2 regions of the Rathayibacter festucae DSM 15932 genome follow, and region 2 is predicted to be linked to the other one. Evidence: predicted binding sites of a transcription regulator. Region 2 holds the regulator's gene; the other holds the start of a gene.

Region 1 (9,295 bases), 550 kb from region 2:
GCGGCGACGGGGTTCCGCTCGGGCTTGTCGGCGACGACGGCCTCCGTGGTGAGGAACAGACCGGCGATCGAGGCCGCGTTCTGCAGAGCGGAGCGCGTGACCTTGACCGGGTCGATGATGCCGGCGGCGATCAGGTCGACGTACTCGCCGGTCGCGGCGTTGAGGCCGTGTCCGGTGGGCAGCTCGCGGACCTTGGCGGCGACGACGCCCGGCTCGAGACCGGCGTTCAGCGCGATCTGCTTGAGCGGCGCGTCGATTGCGACCTTGACGATGTTCGCGCCGGTCGCCTCGTCTCCGACCAGCTCGAGCTTCTCGAAGGCGAGCTTGCCGGCCTGGATGAGGGCGACGCCACCACCGGCGACGATGCCCTCCTCGACGGCGGCCTTCGCGTTGCGGACGGCGTCCTCGATGCGGTGCTTGCGCTCCTTGAGCTCGACCTCGGTCGCAGCTCCGGCCTTGATGACCGCGACGCCACCGGCGAGCTTCGCGAGACGCTCCTGGAGCTTCTCGCGGTCGTAGTCGCTGTCGGTGTTCTCGATCTCGCCGCGGATCTGCGCGACGCGACCGGCGATGGCCTCGGCGTCGCCGGCACCCTCGACGATCGTGGTCTCGTCCTTGGTGATGACGACCTTGCGGGCCGAGCCGAGCAGGTCGAGGGTGACGTTCTCGAGCTTGAGGCCGACCTCCTCGGAGATGACCTGGCCACCGGTGAGGATCGCGATGTCCTGGAGCTGCGCCTTGCGACGGTCGCCGAAGCCCGGGGCCTTGACGGCGACCGACTTGAAGATGCCGCGGATCTTGTTGACGACCAGGGTCGCCAGCGCCTCGCCGTCGACGTCCTCGGCGATGATCAGCAGCTGCTTGCCCGCCTGGATCACCTTGTCGACGACGGGGAGGAGGTCCTTGATGTTCGAGACCTTGGAGTTGACGATCAGGATGTACGGGTCCTCGAACACGGCCTCCTGGCGGTCGGGGTCCGTGACGAAGTACTGCGACAGGTAGCCCTTGTCGAAGCGCATGCCCTCGGTCAGCTCGAGCTCGGTGCCGAAGGTGTTCGACTCCTCGACGGTGACGACGCCCTCCTTGCCGACCTTGTCGATCGCCTCGGCGATGATCGCGCCGATCTCGGGGTCCGCGGCGGAGATGGAGGCCGTGGCCGCGATCTCTTCCTTGGTCTCGATCGCCTTGGCGCCGGCGACGAGCTCGGCGGTGACGGCCTTGACGGCCTTCTCGATGCCCTTCTTCAGGCTGATCGGGTCGGCGCCGGCCGCGACGTTGCGCAGGCCCTCGCGGACGAGCGCCTGGGCGAGGACGGTCGCGGTGGTGGTGCCGTCGCCGGCGACGTCGTCGGTCTTCTTGGCGACCTCCTTGACGAGCTCGGCGCCGATCTTCTCGTACGGCTCGTCGAGCTCGATCTCCTTGGCGATCGAGACGCCGTCGTTCGTGATGGTGGGGGCTCCCCACTTCTTCTCGAGCACGACGTTGCGGCCGCGCGGGCCGAGGGTCACCTTGACCGCATCGGCCAGGGTGTTGAGTCCACGCTCGAGGCCGCGGCGGGCTTCTTCGTCAAAAGCAATGATCTTGGCCATGTGTGTTCTTCGTCCCTCCCGGACGTCAGGGGAATTCCGTCGTTGGCACTCGACTGGAGCGAGTGCCAACAGCGATTCTGGCACTCACCCGGGAGGAGTGCAAGTGACGCCGGCGCCTGGCGCAACGCGAGGAGCCGCCGCCCGCACGAGGCGGACGACGGCTCCAGGCAGGGCGGGGGCTTCAGACCACGCGCACCGATTCGGCCTGCGGGCCCTTGGACCCGGTGCCGACCTCGAACGCGACGTGCTGGCCCTCTTCGAGGACCTTGTATCCCGACATGTCGATGGCGGAGTAGTGGACGAACACGTCCTGCCCGCCGCCGTCGACCGTGATGAAGCCGTAGCCCTTCTCAGAGTTGAACCACTTGACGGTTCCGTTCGCCATCTCTCACTCCCAAAGTGCTGTGCTGCCTGCGACACGAGCGATGCGCAGGTGCCTGATTAGGGAGCATAAGCCAGCGTTTCGGCCCGGAATGGGGCGGAAAGCGCCCGTGGGAAAGAGTTGTCCGGGATTCAACATGAATTAAACGTGCCGGAAACAGAACGCCCCCGGGACACGCCCCGAGGGGGTGCTCCGGGGGCGTCCGCGCCGCCGCGCTACTGCGGCGGATAGTCCGAGCCGAGCACGACGACGACGGATCCGGTCTCGACGAAGTCCTGCGTCAGAGCCGGCGTGCCGACGCCGAGCGACTGAGCGACACCGAGCGCCGCGCCCTCGAGCGCGGGGTCGGTGTAGTAGATCGTCGTGGCCGTCTCCTCCTCGGTGTTCGCGTTCGCGACCGTGGGCACGCTCCAGCCCGCCGCGGCCAGCGCGTCCCCGGCGTTCGCGGCGAGGCCCGCCGTCGCCGTCCCGTTCAGGACCGCGAGCGCGAGGGCCGGGTCGACCGTGGGGGTGACCGCAGGGGTCGCCTCCGTCTCGGCGATGCCGGTGGGCGGCGTGAAGACGTCGTTGAACTGCACCCGGTTGTCGATCACCAGCAGTCCGATGAAGCCGAGCAGCACGATCACTCCGGTGGCCAGGGCCGCCCAGGCCAGCGCGACCGCGCGGGCGTGCGGGGCGGGCGGGCGGCGGTGGGCGCCGACGCGGCCCTCGGTGGCCGGGATCTCGTCGAAGCGGTCCTTCGGAGCGGTGGTGGTCATCGTCGGTACGGCCGGCCTTCCGTTCGTGGGCCCGAGCAGCTCGCCTACTCGGGGCGCCCGAGGCGGCGCGCGGCGCGGGCGCCGGCGCGCCCGTCGCGGATGCGCTGCAGCCGCTTGACGAGCATCGGGTCGTGCGCGAGGGCGGCCGGTGAGGCCAGAACCGCGCTGAGCACCTGATAGTAGCGGGCGACCGAGAGGCCGAACCTCTCGCGGATCGCGTCGTCCTTGTCCCCGGCGCGGGCCGTCCACTCGCCCTCGAACTCGAGGACGCGGCGGTCCCGCTCGGACAGGACGGAGCCCGTGCTGCGCTCGACGTCCGTGGCCCTGCTCATCCCTCCACAGTAGGGAGGGACGGCTCGGCGGCGGCTGAGGCGCTCCGGTACATGCCGATGTGCGGGATGCCCGCCTCGTCGAACTCGTCGCCGAACGGCTCGAAGCCCGACCGCGCGTAGAGGCCCGCGATGTACGACTGCGCGTGGAGCAGGAGCGGCTCGTCCCCGTGGCGCTCCAGGACCGCGCTCACCAGCCGGTGGGCGAGGCCCTCCCCGCGTCGGTCGGCCCGGGTCACCACCCGCCCGATCACCCGGTGGGCGTCGCGGTGCTCGGGCCGCTCGTCCCGGAGGGTGCGGAGGTAGGCGGCCGTGCCGCGCTCGTCGGCGATCCACCAGTGCCGCGTCGTCGGCTCCAGATCGCGGCCGTCGAGCTCCTCGTCGTCGACCCGCTGCTCGCGCAGGAACACATCGGTCCGCAGCCGCGCGAACGCGTAGACCTCCTCGGTCGTGAGTTCGCTCCACGCCTTCGAGATCACGGAATTCAGCTGCACGGCGGAGAGTTTACGAGAGGAGAGGGGAGCGCCCTCCCCCGTACACTGACCAGGATTCCTAGGGAGACCCATGTCGTCGTATTCCGTGAACAAGACCGACGCCGAGTGGCGCGAGGAGCTCGACCGCGAGCAGTACTCGGTGCTGCGCCAGGCCGCCACCGAGCGCCCGTGGACCGGCGAGCTGCTCGACGAGCACCGCGAGGGGCTCTACACCTGCGCGGCGTGCCACGCCGAGCTGTTCAAGAGCGGCACCAAGTTCGACTCCGGCTGCGGCTGGCCGAGCTTCTACGAGTCCATCCGCCCCGACGCGGTGCAGCTCATCGAGGACAGCACCCTGGGCATGGTCCGCACCGAGGTCCGCTGCGCCAACTGCGGCTCGCACCTGGGTCACGTCTTCCCGGACGGCTTCGGCACGCCCACGGGAGACCGCTACTGCATGAACTCGATCGCGATGAACTTCACGACCGAGGGCGAGTGACCGTGGCCGCGACTCCCGTGCTCGAGGCCGTCCTGGCCCGGCGCTCCCGCTCGAAGGTGACCGCGGAGGCGCCGGGGCACGAGGAGATCGCGGCGTACGTCTCGGCCGCCTCGCGGCTCGCGGACCACAGCTCGCTCCGGCCGTGGCGGGTCATCGAGATCCGCGGGGCGGCGCGCGACCGCATCGGGCGCAGCTTCGCCGCCGCGTCCGGCGACAAGAAGGACGCGCGCAAGCACATCGAGAAGACGCACCGCGCCTCCCTCCTCCTCGCGGTCGTCGTGAGCGTGAAGAAGTCGAAGGTGCCCGCCTGGGAGCAGGAGGCCGTCGCCTCGGGCGTCGCGCACCTGCTCAGCCTGCTGCTCGACGAGGCCGGGTGGGGCGTCTTCTGGCGCACCGGCTCGTACACCCGCGCCAAGGCCGTGCGGAAGGCGCACCGCCTGGAGAAGGGCGAGGAGCTCCTCGGCTGGCTCTACGTCGGCCGGCCCGACGGCAAGATCGGCGGGCCGAAGCGGCCGACGCCGGCCGAGCGGCACCTGAGCATCCTCGAGCCGTGATCCGCCCGCGCGGGCCGGAGCCGAGGCGGCTTCCGGCCCCGCGATAGGGTGGCCCGGTGCGGACACGCACCTGCCGACGTGGCGCAATTGGTAGCGCACCCGACTTGTAATCGGGCGGTTACGGGTTCAAGTCCCGTCGTCGGCTCCGAGGCGGTCTCGTGAGCGGCCGATCGGCCGGCCGCTCCTCCACGACACCCTGCTGCGTCAGGCCGTCCGGCGGCAGTCCGGCGTACGGCAGCCCTCGCAGCCTCCGCGTGAGCGGCCTCTCGACCCAGCGGTGGATCACGAGCCCGGCGACCAGCGAGACGGCGATCGTGCCGGCCACGGAGAGCACTCCCGCTCGCAGGCCGATCAGTGCCAGGACGGCGGGCACGACCGGCCCGATCAGGGGATGGAAGAGGTACAGGCTGTAGGACGCCTCGCCCAGGGCGAGCAGCGGTCGCCGGAGGACGCGGTTCGCGCCACGACGCGATGCGAGCCGCCGGAAGAGCGGTTCGGCCAGGACCACCGCGACGAACGCGGCGGTGACGATCCCCTTCCGGAAGAGCGCGTCGCGCTGCCAGGAGATCCCCTCCGGTGCGAGAGCCGCGACGACGGTGAACACGACGGCGGCGCCCAGCGCGAGGAGCAGGCCGCGGCGCGCGCGCGAAAGCATGGGGATCCTCCCGATCGCCATGCCGATCGCGAAGTACAGGACGAGCGGATCGAAGTAGACCGCCCAGGCCGGCCAGTCCTCGGCCGGGCGGAGGAGATGGCCGGACGCGACGACGAGCACGACCGTCGACGCGAACACGAGGACGTTCCGCCGCAGGAGCAGCCCGAGCGCGAAGACCGCGTAGAAGGCCGTCTCGTAGGTGAGGGTCCAGCCGACGCCGAGGAGCGGCTCCACCGCGCCGTCGGGATTGCGGGCGGGCAGGAAGAGGTAGGACGCGACTCCTGACCACGGGGTGAGGGCGGCGTGCAGCACTGCCCCGGGCAGGACGAGGATCGACGCGATCTTCAGGGTCGTGGCGATCCAGTACAGCGGGACGATCCGAATCACGCGGCGGACGGCGAAGAACCGCCAGCCGCCCCTCACCTCGAAGGGACCCGCGGTGACCGCCATCACGAAGCCGGAGACGACGAAGAAGACGTCGACACCCGCGGCGGCGCCGTTCCAGACGGTGATCGAGTCGTCGAGGCGCTCGTGCGCGTAGAACGTGGCGTGCGTGATCACGACCAGGAGAGCCGCGACGAAGCGCAGGGCCTGGACACCCTCGAAGATCGGTGTCCTGGCGGTCGTCGGCGTGACGATCGGCGGCGTTGTCATGGCGGCCCCCCGGTGAGATCGGGTGAGCCTATCCACGAGAGCGAGCGGCCGACGCGGAGGCGCGGAACCGGCTGTCGCGCGATCGCGGGCCGTCCTCCTCCCCGGAGCGCCTCCCCCTGCGGCGACCGGGCTCAGGCCTCCCGAGGTGCACGACGAAGGGCCCCGGTCTCCCGGGGCCCTTCCTGTGCTCCGACCCGTCTCGGCGGGTCCGCGGCCTAGCCCGCGGCGGGCGTCGGGGTCGGCGTGGCCGACGAGTAGGTGTCGGCGGCGGCCGAGAGCACGAACGAGCTGAAGGCGTCGGCGTCGGTCAGCGAGCCGGTGTACGCCTCGCCGTTGACGAGGACCGTCGGGGTGCCCGAGACGGACGCGACCTCGGTGCCCGGCAGCGGGCCGGAAGTGGCGCGCTCCGTGGCCGCGCGCACCCAGCTGACGAAGGACTGGTCGTCGATGCAGGAGTTCACCGCGGCGGTGTCCTCGACACCCGCGTCGGCGGCGGCCTGCTTGAGCTGGTCGTCGGAGAGGCCGTCGGTGCCCTCAGCCGGCTGCTCGGCGAACAGCGCCGCGTTGAAGTCGAAGAAGGAGTCGGGCGACCGGTCGGCGACGCAGGCCGCGGCGTTGGCCGCGCGCTCCGAGTACTTGGTGCCGTTCGAGCGGGTGGTCAGGATGGCGATCGGGTGGATCTCGACCATGGCGGCACCGCTGGTGACCCACTCCTTGATCTGGTCGCCGTTTGTCTGCTCGAACTGGCCGCAGTAGGGGCAGAGGTAGTCGAGGTACACCCGGATGTCGACGGTGCCCGTGGAGGTGTCGAGCACGCTCGGGGTCGGGGTGCCGTCGGCCGGGATCGCCGGGGTGGTCGAGGCGACGAGGCCCTCGGTGACGAGGACGCCGTCGCTCGCCATGTTGGCGGGGCCCGGGCCGGCCGGGCGGATGCTCGAGGTGACGGCGAAGACGACGACCGCGACGATGGCGATCACCACGATCGCGAGTCCGCCCTGCAGGGCGAAGCGGCTGACGCGGTCGCGGCGCTTCTGCTGCTCGCGGAGTCGACGGGCCTTCTCGCGCGCGGCCTCTCGACGCTGGTTCTTCGAGAGACGGTCGTTGGCTCCGCCGATGGTCATGACAAGAACGCTCCGAATGAGAGGGGAAGTGCCGCCGGGCTGCGACTCGCCGGAATCCTACGCGCGAGCCCTGGGAAACCTCCAAACGACGGATACCGCCGGGTCCCGGCGCCCGCCGTCGGACCGCGGCTCCCCCCGTCCGGTGGCGCGTGGCATACTGTGACGGTTGGTCGGAGTCGCCCACGCGACGACGACCGTCACTTCCATTCACTCGGATCGTCCGGCACGTACCTGCCGGTGAAGGAGCAAGAACAATGGCGTCCGTAACCTATGACAACGCGTCCCGCGTCTACCCCGGGGCCACGCGTGCCTCGGTCGACAAGCTGAACCTCGAGGTCGGAGACGGCGAGTTCCTCGTCCTCGTCGGCCCCTCCGGCTGCGGCAAGTCCACCTCCCTGCGCATGCTCGCCGGCCTCGAAGAGGTCAACGAGGGCCGCATCCTGATCGGCGACCGCAACGTCACGGACGTTCCGCCGAAGGACCGCGACATCGCGATGGTCTTCCAGAACTACGCGCTCTACCCGCACATGTCGGTCGCCGAGAACATGGGCTTCGCGCTCAAGATCGCCGGCATCAACAAGGACGAGCGCGCCGCGCGGGTCCTCGAGGCCGCGAAGATGCTCGACCTCGAGCCCTACCTGAACCGCAAGCCGAAGGCCCTCTCGGGTGGCCAGCGTCAGCGCGTCGCGATGGGCCGCGCCATCGTCCGCAAGCCGCAGGTGTTCCTCATGGACGAGCCGCTGTCGAACCTCGACGCCAAGCTCCGCGTCCAGACCCGCACGCAGATCGGCACGCTCCAGCGCCGCCTGGGCATCACCACGGTCTACGTCACCCACGACCAGACCGAGGCGCTCACCATGGGCGACCGCATCGCGGTCCTCAAGGACGGACTGCTCCAGCAGGTCGGCACGCCCCGCGACCTCTACGAGAACCCGAACAACGTCTTCGTCGCCGGCTTCATCGGCTCGCCCGCGATGAACCTGTTCCACGCGGACGTCACCGACGGCGGCGTCAAGTTCGGCGACACGGTCCTCCCGATCGCCCGCGAGGCGCTCGCGAAGACCACCCAGAAGGTCGTCACGCTCGGCGTGCGCCCCGAGGACGTCACCGTCTCGACCCAGCCCGGCGGCCTGCCGATCGAGGTCGACCTGATCGAGGAGCTCGGCTCGGACGGCTACCTCTACGGCCACACCGAGGTCGAGGGTCGCCGCACCGACATCGTCGCGCGCGTCGACGGCCGCGTGCACCCGACCGCGGGCGACCGCGTCTACGTGACCGCGAACCACCGCGTGCACATCTTCGACGGCGAGTCGGGACTGCGCCTCTCCTAGGCTCCGCCCCCGCGCACACGCTGCCGCCGTCTCCTCCGAGGCGGCGGCAGCGTTCGTCCGGGCCCCTCCACCGTCCGACTCCCGACACGAACGGCGCGCCATGTCCGGCTCCCTCAACATCACCTCGGCCACGGTCGACCCCGCCCTCCTCGACCTGCCGTGGAACCTGCGGCTGAACGACTGGCCCGACGAGTACATCGCCGCGCTGCCCAAGGGCATCTCGCGGCACACGGTCCGCTTCGCGCACCTCTCCGGCCACGTCGTCGCCGTGAAGGAGACGACGGCGGAGATGTCGCGGCGCGAGTACGAGATGCTCAAGACCCTGCAGCGGCTCGACGTCCCGTGCGTCGTGCCGGGCGCCGTGATCACGAACCGCACCGACGACGAGGGCGACGAGCTGCCCGCCGTGCTGGTGACCCGGCACCTCAAGTTCTCGCTCCCCTACCGCGCGCTGTTCTCGCAGACGCTGCGTCCCGACACGGCCACCCGCCTCGTCGACGCGCTGGCGCTGCTGCTGGTGCGCCTGCACGTCATCGGCTTCTTCTGGGGCGACGTCTCGCTCTCGAACACGCTGTTCCGGCGCGACGCGGGCGCCTTCGCGGCGTACCTCGTGGACGCGGAGACCGGGCAGCTCTACTCGGGCGGACTCTCCAACGGCCAGCGCGAGAACGACCTCGAGATCGCCCGGGTCAACATCGCCGGCGAGCTGCTGGACCTCGAGGCGGGCGGCCGCGTCGACGACGACCTCGACCCGATCACGGTGTCCGACGGCATCGTCGCGGCCTACCGCAGTCTCTGGAAGGAGCTGACCGGGGCGGAGTCGTTCTCGACCTCCGAGCGCTGGCGCATCAACGACCGGGTGAACCGGCTCAACGAGCTGGGCTTCGACATCGAGGAGCTCGCGATCAAGACCGACGAGGCGGGCTCCACTGTGCGGATCCAGCCGAAGG
Region 2 (9,295 bases):
TCGAGCGGGGACTCCAGCGCGTGGTCATGAACAGCGGCACCGACATGCTCGCCGCGCACGCCCTCTACGAGAGCATGGGCTTCGTCCGGCTCCCCGAGCGCGAGAACCCGCCCAGGATCGAGCCCACGCGCACCTACGGACTCGACCTCTAGCGAGGACTGCCGCAGAACATCAGCGGAGAACCGCGCTCATCGCCCATCGGCGACGAGTCCCCTCCACAGCTGACGTTCTGCACCGCATCCGGCCGGTCCCGGCCCCTCGCCCGCCGCCGCACCCCGGCCGTGGGACACTGGACGCACGATGTCTCCACGTGCACACCTCGGGCTCGAGCCCGCCGCGACCGATCCGGCGTCCATCCGCAACTTCTGCATCATCGCCCACATCGATCACGGCAAGTCCACGCTCGCCGATCGCATGCTCGGCATCACGGGCGTGGTCGAGGACCGCGCGATGCGCGCGCAGTACCTCGATCGGATGGACATCGAGCGCGAGCGCGGCATCACGATCAAGTCGCAGGCCGTGCGCATGCCCTGGGAGCGCGACGGACAGACCTTCGCGCTCAACATGATCGACACCCCCGGTCACGTCGACTTCTCCTACGAGGTCAGCCGCTCGCTCGCCGCTTGCGAGGGCGCGATCCTGCTGGTCGACGCCGCGCAGGGCATCGAGGCGCAGACCCTCGCGAACCTCTACCTCGCGCTCGAGAACGACCTGGCGATCATCCCGGTCCTCAACAAGATCGACCTCCCCGCCGCCGACCCGGAGAAGTACGCGGCCGAGCTCGCGAGCCTCATCGGCGGCGACCCGGCCGACGTCCTCCGCGTCTCCGGCAAGACCGGCGTCGGCGTCGAGGCTCTGCTCGACCGCGTCACCGAGCTGGTGCCCGCGCCGGTCGGCGACAAGAACGCTCCCGCTCGCGCGATGATCTTCGACTCCGTCTACGACTCCTACCGCGGCGTCGTCACCTACGTCCGGATGATCGACGGTCAGCTCTCGCCGCGCGAGAAGATCCAGATGATGTCGACGCGTGCCACTCACGAGATCCTCGAGATCGGCGTCTCCAGCCCCGAGCCGGTCTCCACCAAGGGCCTCGGCGTCGGCGAGGTCGGCTACCTGATCACCGGCGTGAAGGACGTCCGCCAGTCGAAGGTCGGCGACACCGTCACCACCGCGTCCAAGCCCGCCACCGAGGCGCTGCCCGGCTACACCGAGCCGCTGCCGATGGTGTTCTCCGGTCTCTACCCGATCGACGGCAGCGACTACCCCGACCTCCGCGAGGCACTGGACAAGCTCAAGCTCTCCGACGCGGCGCTCGTCTACGAGCCCGAGACCTCGGTCGCGCTCGGCTTCGGCTTCCGCTGCGGCTTCCTCGGTCTGCTGCACCTCGAGATCGTCACCGAGCGGCTCGACCGCGAGTTCGGCCTCGACCTGATCACCACGGCGCCGTCCGTCATCTACGAGGTGACCACCGACGACAAGAGCACCGTCACGGTCACCAACCCGAGCGAGTTCCCGGTCGGCAAGATCGCCAGCGTCACCGAGCCGATCGTCCGGGCCGCGATCCTCGCGCCGAAGGACTACGTCGGCACGATCATGGAGCTCTGCCAGAGCCGTCGCGGCACGCTGATCGGGATGGAGTACCTCGGCGAGGACCGCGTCGAGATCCGCTACCACATGCCCCTCGGCGAGATCGTCTTCGACTTCTTCGACAACCTCAAGTCGAAGACGGCCGGCTACGCCTCGCTCGACTACGAGCCCGCCGGCGATCAGGAGGCCGACCTGGTGAAGGTCGACATCCTGCTGCAGGGCGAGCAGGTCGACGCGTTCAGCGCGATCGTCCACCGCGACAAGGCCTACGCCTACGGCGTGCTGATGACGGGACGGCTGCGCAAGCTGATCCCGCGCCAGCAGTTCGAGGTGCCCATCCAGGCCGCGATCGGCGCTCGCATCATCGCGCGCGAGTCGATCAGCGCGATGCGGAAGGACGTCCTCGCCAAGTGCTATGGCGGTGACATCACCCGCAAGCGCAAACTGCTCGAGAAGCAGAAGGAGGGCAAGAAGCGCATGAAGATGGTCGGCCGCGTCGAGGTCCCGCAGGAGGCGTTCATCGCCGCCCTGAGTGGTGACGTCGAGACGAAGGACAAGAAGTGAGCGTCCGGCGCTCGAGCTTCGAGGGGCAGCCGCAGGTCACCTACGCGGCGGTCGGCGGCACGCTCGCGCCGGATCTGCTCGAGTACCCGCCGGACGGCTTCACCGCCGAGCGCTTCGAGGCGCGCCTGGGCTCGGGCGCCGAGCGCTTCGCGATCACGACCGCGTCGCTGATGACGTGGGGCGTGCAGCGCGGCAGCGGCATCGCCGTCACCGACATCACCGCCGGCAGCGGCGTGCAGTACACCGGCGTGAACTTCGACTCCGCCGGCACCCCGATCGACCTCGCCAGCCGCCCGACCGAGGAGCAGTTCTCGGCGGACGGCACGCCCTACATCACCGCCGGCGTGACGGCCGTGCTCAAGATCACGCTGCTCGGCCGGACGGTGAACGCCCCCGTGCGGGTCGTCTACGTCGTGGACGAGCCCGACCAGGTCGGCTTCGCCTACGGCACCCTCGAGGGCCACCCGGAGAGCGGCGAGGAGTCGTTCGTGGTCGAGAAGCGCGCCGACGACTCGGTCTGGCTCGTCATCCGCGTCTTCTCGCGGCCCTCCACCGCCCTCTACCGCCTCGGCACCCCCGTCCTGCGGGTCGTGCAGAAGCGGCAGGTCAAGAAGTACCTGCGCGCGCTGCTGCCGGCGCGCGTCAGCTGACGTGGGCAGCGCCCTCCCGCTCGCCGACCCGGCGCCGCTCGACGGACTCCTGCCGGCCTCCGTCGCCGACGGCGTGGAGACCCGCGACCTCGGGCTGTACGTGCACGTCCCGTTCTGCCGGGTGCGCTGCGGCTACTGCGACTTCAACACCTACACCGCGACCGAGCTGCGCGGCGCGAAGCAGCAGGACTACGCCGACGAGGCGATCGTCGAGATGGCGCTCGGCGAGGGTGTGCTCGCGAGTGCCGGGCTGCCGAGGCGTCCCGCGGCGACCGTGTTCTTCGGCGGCGGGACTCCGACGCTGCTGCCCGCCCGCGATCTGGTGCGCATGCTCGACGGGCTCCGGCGGCACTTCGGCGTCGCCGACGGCGCCGAGATCACGACGGAGGCGAACCCGGACTCGGTCGACGCCGCCTACCTCCGCGAGCTGGCCGACGCCGGGTTCACCCGGGTCAGCTTCGGGATGCAGTCGGCCGTGCCGCACGTGCTCGCGACGCTCGAGCGCACCCACGATCCCGAGCGCGTGCCGCTCGTCGTCGAGTGGGCGCGCGAGGCGGGGCTTCAGGTCAGCCTCGACCTGATCTACGGCACGCCGGGGGAGTCGCTGGTCGACTGGGAGCGCTCGCTCGACTCGGCGCTGGCCAACCGGCCCGACCACCTCTCGGCGTACGCGCTGATCGTGGAGGACGGGACGAAGCTCGCGCGGCAGATCCGCCGCGGCGAGGTGGCGACTCCGGACGACGACCTGACCGCCGACATGTACGAGCTGGCGGATGCTCGGCTCGCCGCGGCCGGCTACTCCTGGTACGAGGTGAGCAACTGGGCGCGCGACGACGCGCATCGGTCGCGGCACAACCTGTCCTACTGGCTGGGGCACGACTGGTGGGGCGTCGGGCCCGGTGCCCACAGCCACGTCGGCGGGGTGCGCTGGTGGAACGTGAAGCACCCGGCGGCCTACGCCGAGCGGCTGCACTCGGGCTCGTCGCCGGCCGCCGGACGGGAGACCCTCGACGCCGCGACCCGCCGGGTGGAGGACGTGCTGCTGCGCTCGCGCCTGGCGGACGGGCTGCCGATCGACGCGATCGACCCGGAACGGCGCCGCGAGGTCGCGGGGCTGATCGCCGACGGCCTCGTCGACGGCCGGGCCGCCCTCCGCGGGCGCCTCGTGCTGACCCTGCACGGCCGGCTGCTGGCCGACGCGGTCGTCCGCCGCCTGACGGACGGCTGAGCCGGACCGCTCCCTGCTGATCGAGCGGCCCGCGGAGCGGGCGGATCGAGATCCTCCGTCTGATGGACGGGGGTCTCGATACGCCGCCTGCGGCGGCTACTCGACCAGCATGTGGCCCCGCCTGCGGCGGCTGCTTTCGGTCATGTTGATCGAGTAGCCCGCGGAGCGGGCGTATCGAGATCCACCGTCCGATGTGCGTGGGTCTCGATACGCCGCCTGCGGCGGCTACTCGACCAGCATGGAAGGCGGCGTCTCTACTTGAAGAAGGGGATGCTCAGCGGGTACGTGTAGTACTCGCCGGCGCTGGCGCGCACCGAGGCGATGATCGCGAAGACGATCACGAGGATCGGCACGACGAGGAAGACGATGAAGCCGACGAGCACGAAGCTCAGGATCGTCCCGGCGACGTAGGCGATCAGCGTGGTCAGGTGGAAGTTCAGCGCCGTCTTCGCGTGCGCCTCGAGGAAGGGCCCGCGGCCCTTGAAGACGAGGTAGACGATCAGCGACGGGATGAAGCTGAAGAAGATGCCCGTGATGTGGGTGACGATCGCCCAGGTCTTCTCGTCGGCCGGGTTCAGCGGCGGGGCGGGCGTCGAGTAGGCGGGCGGCGGCGGGGGCGGGGTGGCCGACATGGTGATCTCCGTCTCAGGAATCGGCGCGTCGGGCGACCCCGGGCGCTCGGCGTCCATCGTGGCAGAGAGCGAGTCGCGACGGGGGCGGATCCTGGGCGAGCCCCGCCCTCCTTCCTCCTGCGCGGTTATGATTGGCACTCAATCTCGCGGAGTGCCAAGCTCCGCGCGGCGCCACGGCGCCGAGGTGGTCGTGCCGCGAGGCACCCGGAGTCCGGCGGGAGGTCGGTCGTATGGTGACGGAGCGCGGTCTCCAGGTCCTGCGCGTGATCGTGCAGGACTACGTCGCGAACCGCGAGCCGGTGGGCTCCAAGTCGATCGTCGAGCGCCACGCGTTCGGCGTCTCCGCGGCGACCATCCGCAACGAGATGGCGCAGCTCGAGGAGGAGGAGCTGATCGCGGCCCCGCACACCTCCTCCGGCCGCGTCCCCACCGACAAGGGCTACCGCCTCTTCGTCGACCAGCTGACCGACCTGCGCCCGCTGACCGCGGCGCAGCGGCAGGCGATCGAGACCTTCCTCGGCCAGAGCCCCGACCTCGACGAGGTGCTCGTGCGGACGGTGCGGCTGCTCTCGCAGCTCACCAACAGCGTCGCGCTCGTGCAGTACCCCTCCTTCGGCGCGGCGCGCATCCGTCACGTCGAGCTGGTCGCCCTCGCCCCGCGGCGGCTGCTCTCCGTGCTGATCACCGACACCGGCCGCGTCGACCAGCGCGTGCTCGAGACGCCCGAGGACGTCGACGAGCTGCTGCTCGGCGAGATCCGGGCGAAGCTCAACACGGCCGTTCTCGGGCTCGGTCTCGCCGCTGCGGCGGAGACGCTGCAGAGCGCGACCGAGCAGTTCAGCCCCGAGCGCCGCGACGTCGTCGACCCGGTCGTGCAGACGCTGCTCGAGCAGGTCGGCGCGAACCGGCAGGACCGCCTGGTGATGGCGGGCGCCGCGAACCTGGTGCGCACCGAGGAGGACTTCTCCGGCAGCATCTACCCCGTTCTCGAGGCGATCGAGGAGCAGGTCGAGCTGCTGCGCCTCTTCGCCGAGATGACGCCGGACCCGCGCGGCATCTCGGTCCGCATCGGCCGCGAGAACGCGCCGTTCGGCCTCCAGGAGACCTCCGTGCTGACCAGCGGCTACAACACGGCCGGCGGCCAGGTCTCGCGCCTGGGGGTCCTCGGACCGATCAGGATGGACTACTCCGGCAACATCGCGGCGGTCCGCGCCGTCGCCCGCTACCTCTCCCGCCTCCTCGGCGAGGAATGACCCGCTCCCAGACCCTCGCCGGACACCCCCGGCTCCCGACAGGTCCGCCGTGCCCGGCGCACCGACCCACGAACGAAGGACGAAGCCCCCTGTGGCCGATCACTACGAAGTCCTCGGCGTCGACCGAGACGCCTCCGCCGACGAGATCAAGAAGGCGTACCGCCGGCTCGCGCGCGAGCTGCACCCCGACGTCAACCCGAGCGCGGACGCGTCCGAGCGCTTCAAGCTCGTCACGCACGCCTACGACGTCCTGAGCGACGCCCAGCAGCGCCAGCAGTACGACCGCGGCCCGCAGGACGGCTTCCCCGGCGGCGGCGGGCAGGGCTTCGGCGGCTTCGGCGACATCTTCGAGACGTTCTTCGGCCAGGGCGCGCAGGGCTCCTCGCGCGGCCCGCGGTCGCGCCGGGAGCGCGGCCAGGACGCGCTGCTCCGCGTCGAGGTCTCGCTCGACGAGGTCATCTTCGGCACCCACCGCGACCTCGAGGTCGACACGGCCGTGCTCTGCGAGACCTGCCAGGGCTCGTGCTGCCAGCCGGGCACCTCGCCGGTCACCTGCGACATCTGCCACGGCTCGGGCCAGATCCAGCGCACCGTCCGCTCGCTGCTCGGCAACGTGATGACGGCCAGCCCCTGCGGCACCTGCCGCGGCTACGGCACCGTCATCGCCACCCCGTGCTCCACCTGCCAGGGCCAGGGCCGCGTCCGCGCGCGCCGGACCATCCCCGTCGACGTCCCCGCGGGTGTCGACACGGGCCTCCGCCTGCAGATGCCCGGCAGCGGCGAGGTCGGCCCGGCGGGCGGACCGAGCGGCGACCTCTACCTCGAGATCAAGGTCAAGCACCACGACATCTTCAGCCGCAACGGCGACGACCTGCTCTGTACCCTCGAGGTGCAGATGACGGACGCGATCCTCGGCTCGACGACGACCCTCGCGGCGCTCGACGGCGACATCGAGATCGAGGTGAAGCCGGGCACGCAGAGCACCGAGATCGTCACGATCAAGGGCCGCGGCGTCACCAAGCTGCGCGGCAACGGCCGCGGCGACCTCCGCGTCGGCATCCAGGTCGTCACTCCCACCAAGCTGGGGCACCGCGAGCGCGAGCTGGTGCAGGAGTTCGCCAAGCACTACAAGCCACAGAAGCCGGCCCTCACGCACTTCCAGCAGGGGCTCTTCTCCAAGCTCCGCGACCGCTTCCTGGGCTGACCGGATCCGGCGTGGCGCACCACTACATCGACGAGTCGCTCGACTCCGGGGACTTCGTCGCCGGCGGCCGGCTGGAGCTCTCCGGCGCGGAGGCGCGCCACCTCGCGACCGTGAGCCGGATCCGCGCGGGCGAGAGCGTCCGCGTCGGCGACGGCCGAGGCCGGGTCGCCGTGGCCGTCGTCGAGAGCGCGGAGGCGTCGCGGGTCGTCCTCGCGGTCGAGTCGGTCGAGGAGGTGCCCGCGCCGAGCCCGCGCCTCGTGCTCGTGCAGGCGCTCGCGAAGGGCGACCGCGACGAGCTGGCGATCCAGGCCGCGACCGAGCTCGGCGTGGACGAGGTCGTGCCGTGGCAGGCCGCCCGCTCCGTCTCGCGCTGGTCGGGCGTCAAGGAGGAGAAGGGCCGCGAGCGCTGGCGCAGCATCGTCCGCGAGGCGAGCAAGCAGTCGCTCCGCGCCCGGGTGCCGGAGGTGTCGGCGGTCGTCGGCCTGCGTGCTCTGGTGGAGCGGGCCGCGACGGCGCGCGTGCTCGTGCTCGAGCCCTCGGCCGAGGAGCGGCTCACCGCGATCGAGCCGGACGGGCGCGACCTCGTGCTCGTCGTCGGACCCGAGGGCGGCATCGCGGAGGAGGAGCTGCGCGCGCTCGCCGACGCGGGTGCCGAGGCCGTCGCGCTCGGCGACTCCGTCCTGCGCACCTCCACCGCCGGCCCGGCCGCGATCGCCGTGCTCTCGGCCCGTCTCGGCCGCTGGTGATCCCCGCCGATCCGCGCGCCCTGGGCGAACGCGCCCCCGTCGTCGCCGTCGCCCCGTTTAAGATGGATGCATGACCGAGCCCACTGTCTTCACGCGCATCGTCCGCGGCGAGATCCCCGCCGACGTGGTGTTCGAGAACGAGCGGATCCTCGCGATCCAGGACATCGCGCCGAAGGCGCCCGTCCACCTGCTGATCTTCCCGAAGACCCCCGAGTACGCGAACGTCGCCGAGCTCGCCGCGGGCGATCCGGAGCTCCTCGCCGAGATGGCCGTCGTCGCGCAGACCCTGGCCGACGCGCACAGCAACGGCCAGTTCCGCCTCGTCTTCAACTCCGGCGAAGAGGCCGGTCAGACCGTGTTCCACGTCCACGCCCACGTCCTGGGCGGCCACCTGACGGAAGGCTCCCTTGCCACCGGTTGATCACGCGGGCGATCGCTCCGCGGACCAGAACCCCACTCGAACCGGCTCGACGGAGCCGACGGTCCCGCAGAGCGACGCGGACCGGACCACCGGCGGGACGCACCGCGTCATCGCCGTCGACGGAATCGCCATGGTGCGCCTCCTCGGACCCCAGGACCGCCTCATCCGGGCGGTCGAATCGCGATTCCCCGACGTCCGGGTGCACGTGCGCGGCAACGAGGTGACCCTCGACGGCGAGGGCGCCCCCGTCGCCGCGGCGGCGCGCCTGGTGGAAGAACTGGTGCTCATGACGGCAGGCGGCCACGACCTCGACCCGGAGGGCGTGCGCGAGTCCGCGCGCATCCTCGAGAACGGCGGGCCGGTGCGACCCGCGGACGCGTTCGGCCAGGCCATCCTCACGGCGCGCGGGAAGAGCATCCGCCCGAAGACCCTGGGGCAGCGCGAGTACGTCGACGCCGTCGACCAGAACACGATCGTCTTCGGCATCGGCCCGGCCGGCACCGGAAAGACCTACCTCGCGATGGCCAAGGCGGTGCAGTCCCTGCAGCGCAAGGAGGTCGAGCGGATCATCCTCACTCGCCCCGCGGTCGAGGCGGGGGAGCGGCTGGGCTACCTGCCCGGCTCGCTCACCGACAAGATCGACCCGTACCTGCGCCCGCTCTACGACGCGCTGAACGAGATGATGGACCCGGAGATCGTGCCGAAGCTGCTCGCGGCGGGCACGATCGAGGTCGCGCCGCTCGCCTACATGCGCGGCCGCACGCTGAACTCCTCGTTCGTCGTGCTCGACGAGGCGCAGAACACGACGCCGGAGCAGATGAAGATGTTCCTCACCCGCCTCGGCTTCGGCTCGAAGATGGTGATCACGGGCGACATCACCCAGGTCGACCTCCCCGCCGGCTCCAGCGGACTCCGTCTGGTGACCCGGGTGCTCGACGACATCGAGGACATCCACTTCGCCCGGCTGACCAGCGAGGACGTGGTCCGTCACAGCCTCGTCGGCCGGATCG

What was found. Region 2 encodes HrcA, which represses chaperone genes, less so after heat shock. Its sites were predicted from a motif close to TTNGCACTCGNNNNNNNCGAGTGCNAA; they were not measured.
Positions count from the first base shown of each region.
Region 1: a site for HrcA is predicted at 1,632-1,658, ahead of groL (chaperonin GroEL). Genes of this name have one in related genera too.

Region 1 is NZ_CP028137.1:306,308-315,602, reverse strand. Features, by position in the region: gene groL (chaperonin GroEL) at 1-1,589, opposite strand, end outside; gene C1I64_RS01570 (cold-shock protein) at 1,771-1,974, opposite strand; gene C1I64_RS01565 (LytR C-terminal domain-containing protein) at 2,187-2,729, opposite strand; gene C1I64_RS01560 (DUF3263 domain-containing protein) at 2,774-3,061, opposite strand; gene C1I64_RS01555 (GNAT family N-acetyltransferase) at 3,058-3,552, opposite strand; gene msrB (peptide-methionine (R)-S-oxide reductase MsrB) at 3,623-4,030, shown strand; gene C1I64_RS01545 (nitroreductase family protein) at 4,027-4,584, shown strand; tRNA gene C1I64_RS01540 (tRNA-Thr) at 4,657-4,729, shown strand; gene C1I64_RS01535 (acyltransferase family protein) at 4,703-5,893, opposite strand; gene C1I64_RS01530 (DsbA family protein) at 6,109-7,014, opposite strand; gene C1I64_RS01525 (ABC transporter ATP-binding protein) at 7,269-8,345, shown strand; gene C1I64_RS01520 (DUF4032 domain-containing protein) at 8,446-9,295, shown strand, end outside.
Region 2 is NZ_CP028137.1:854,617-863,911, forward strand. Features, by position in the region: gene C1I64_RS03980 (GNAT family N-acetyltransferase) at 1-152, shown strand, start outside; gene lepA (translation elongation factor 4) at 301-2,151, shown strand; gene C1I64_RS03990 (DUF1990 family protein) at 2,148-2,801, shown strand; gene hemW (radical SAM family heme chaperone HemW) at 2,803-4,029, shown strand; gene C1I64_RS04000 (DUF4870 domain-containing protein) at 4,284-4,661, opposite strand; gene hrcA (heat-inducible transcriptional repressor HrcA) at 4,892-5,914, shown strand; gene dnaJ (molecular chaperone DnaJ) at 6,006-7,118, shown strand; gene C1I64_RS04015 (16S rRNA (uracil(1498)-N(3))-methyltransferase) at 7,130-7,864, shown strand; gene C1I64_RS04020 (histidine triad nucleotide-binding protein) at 7,935-8,285, shown strand; gene C1I64_RS04025 (PhoH family protein) at 8,416-9,295, shown strand, end outside.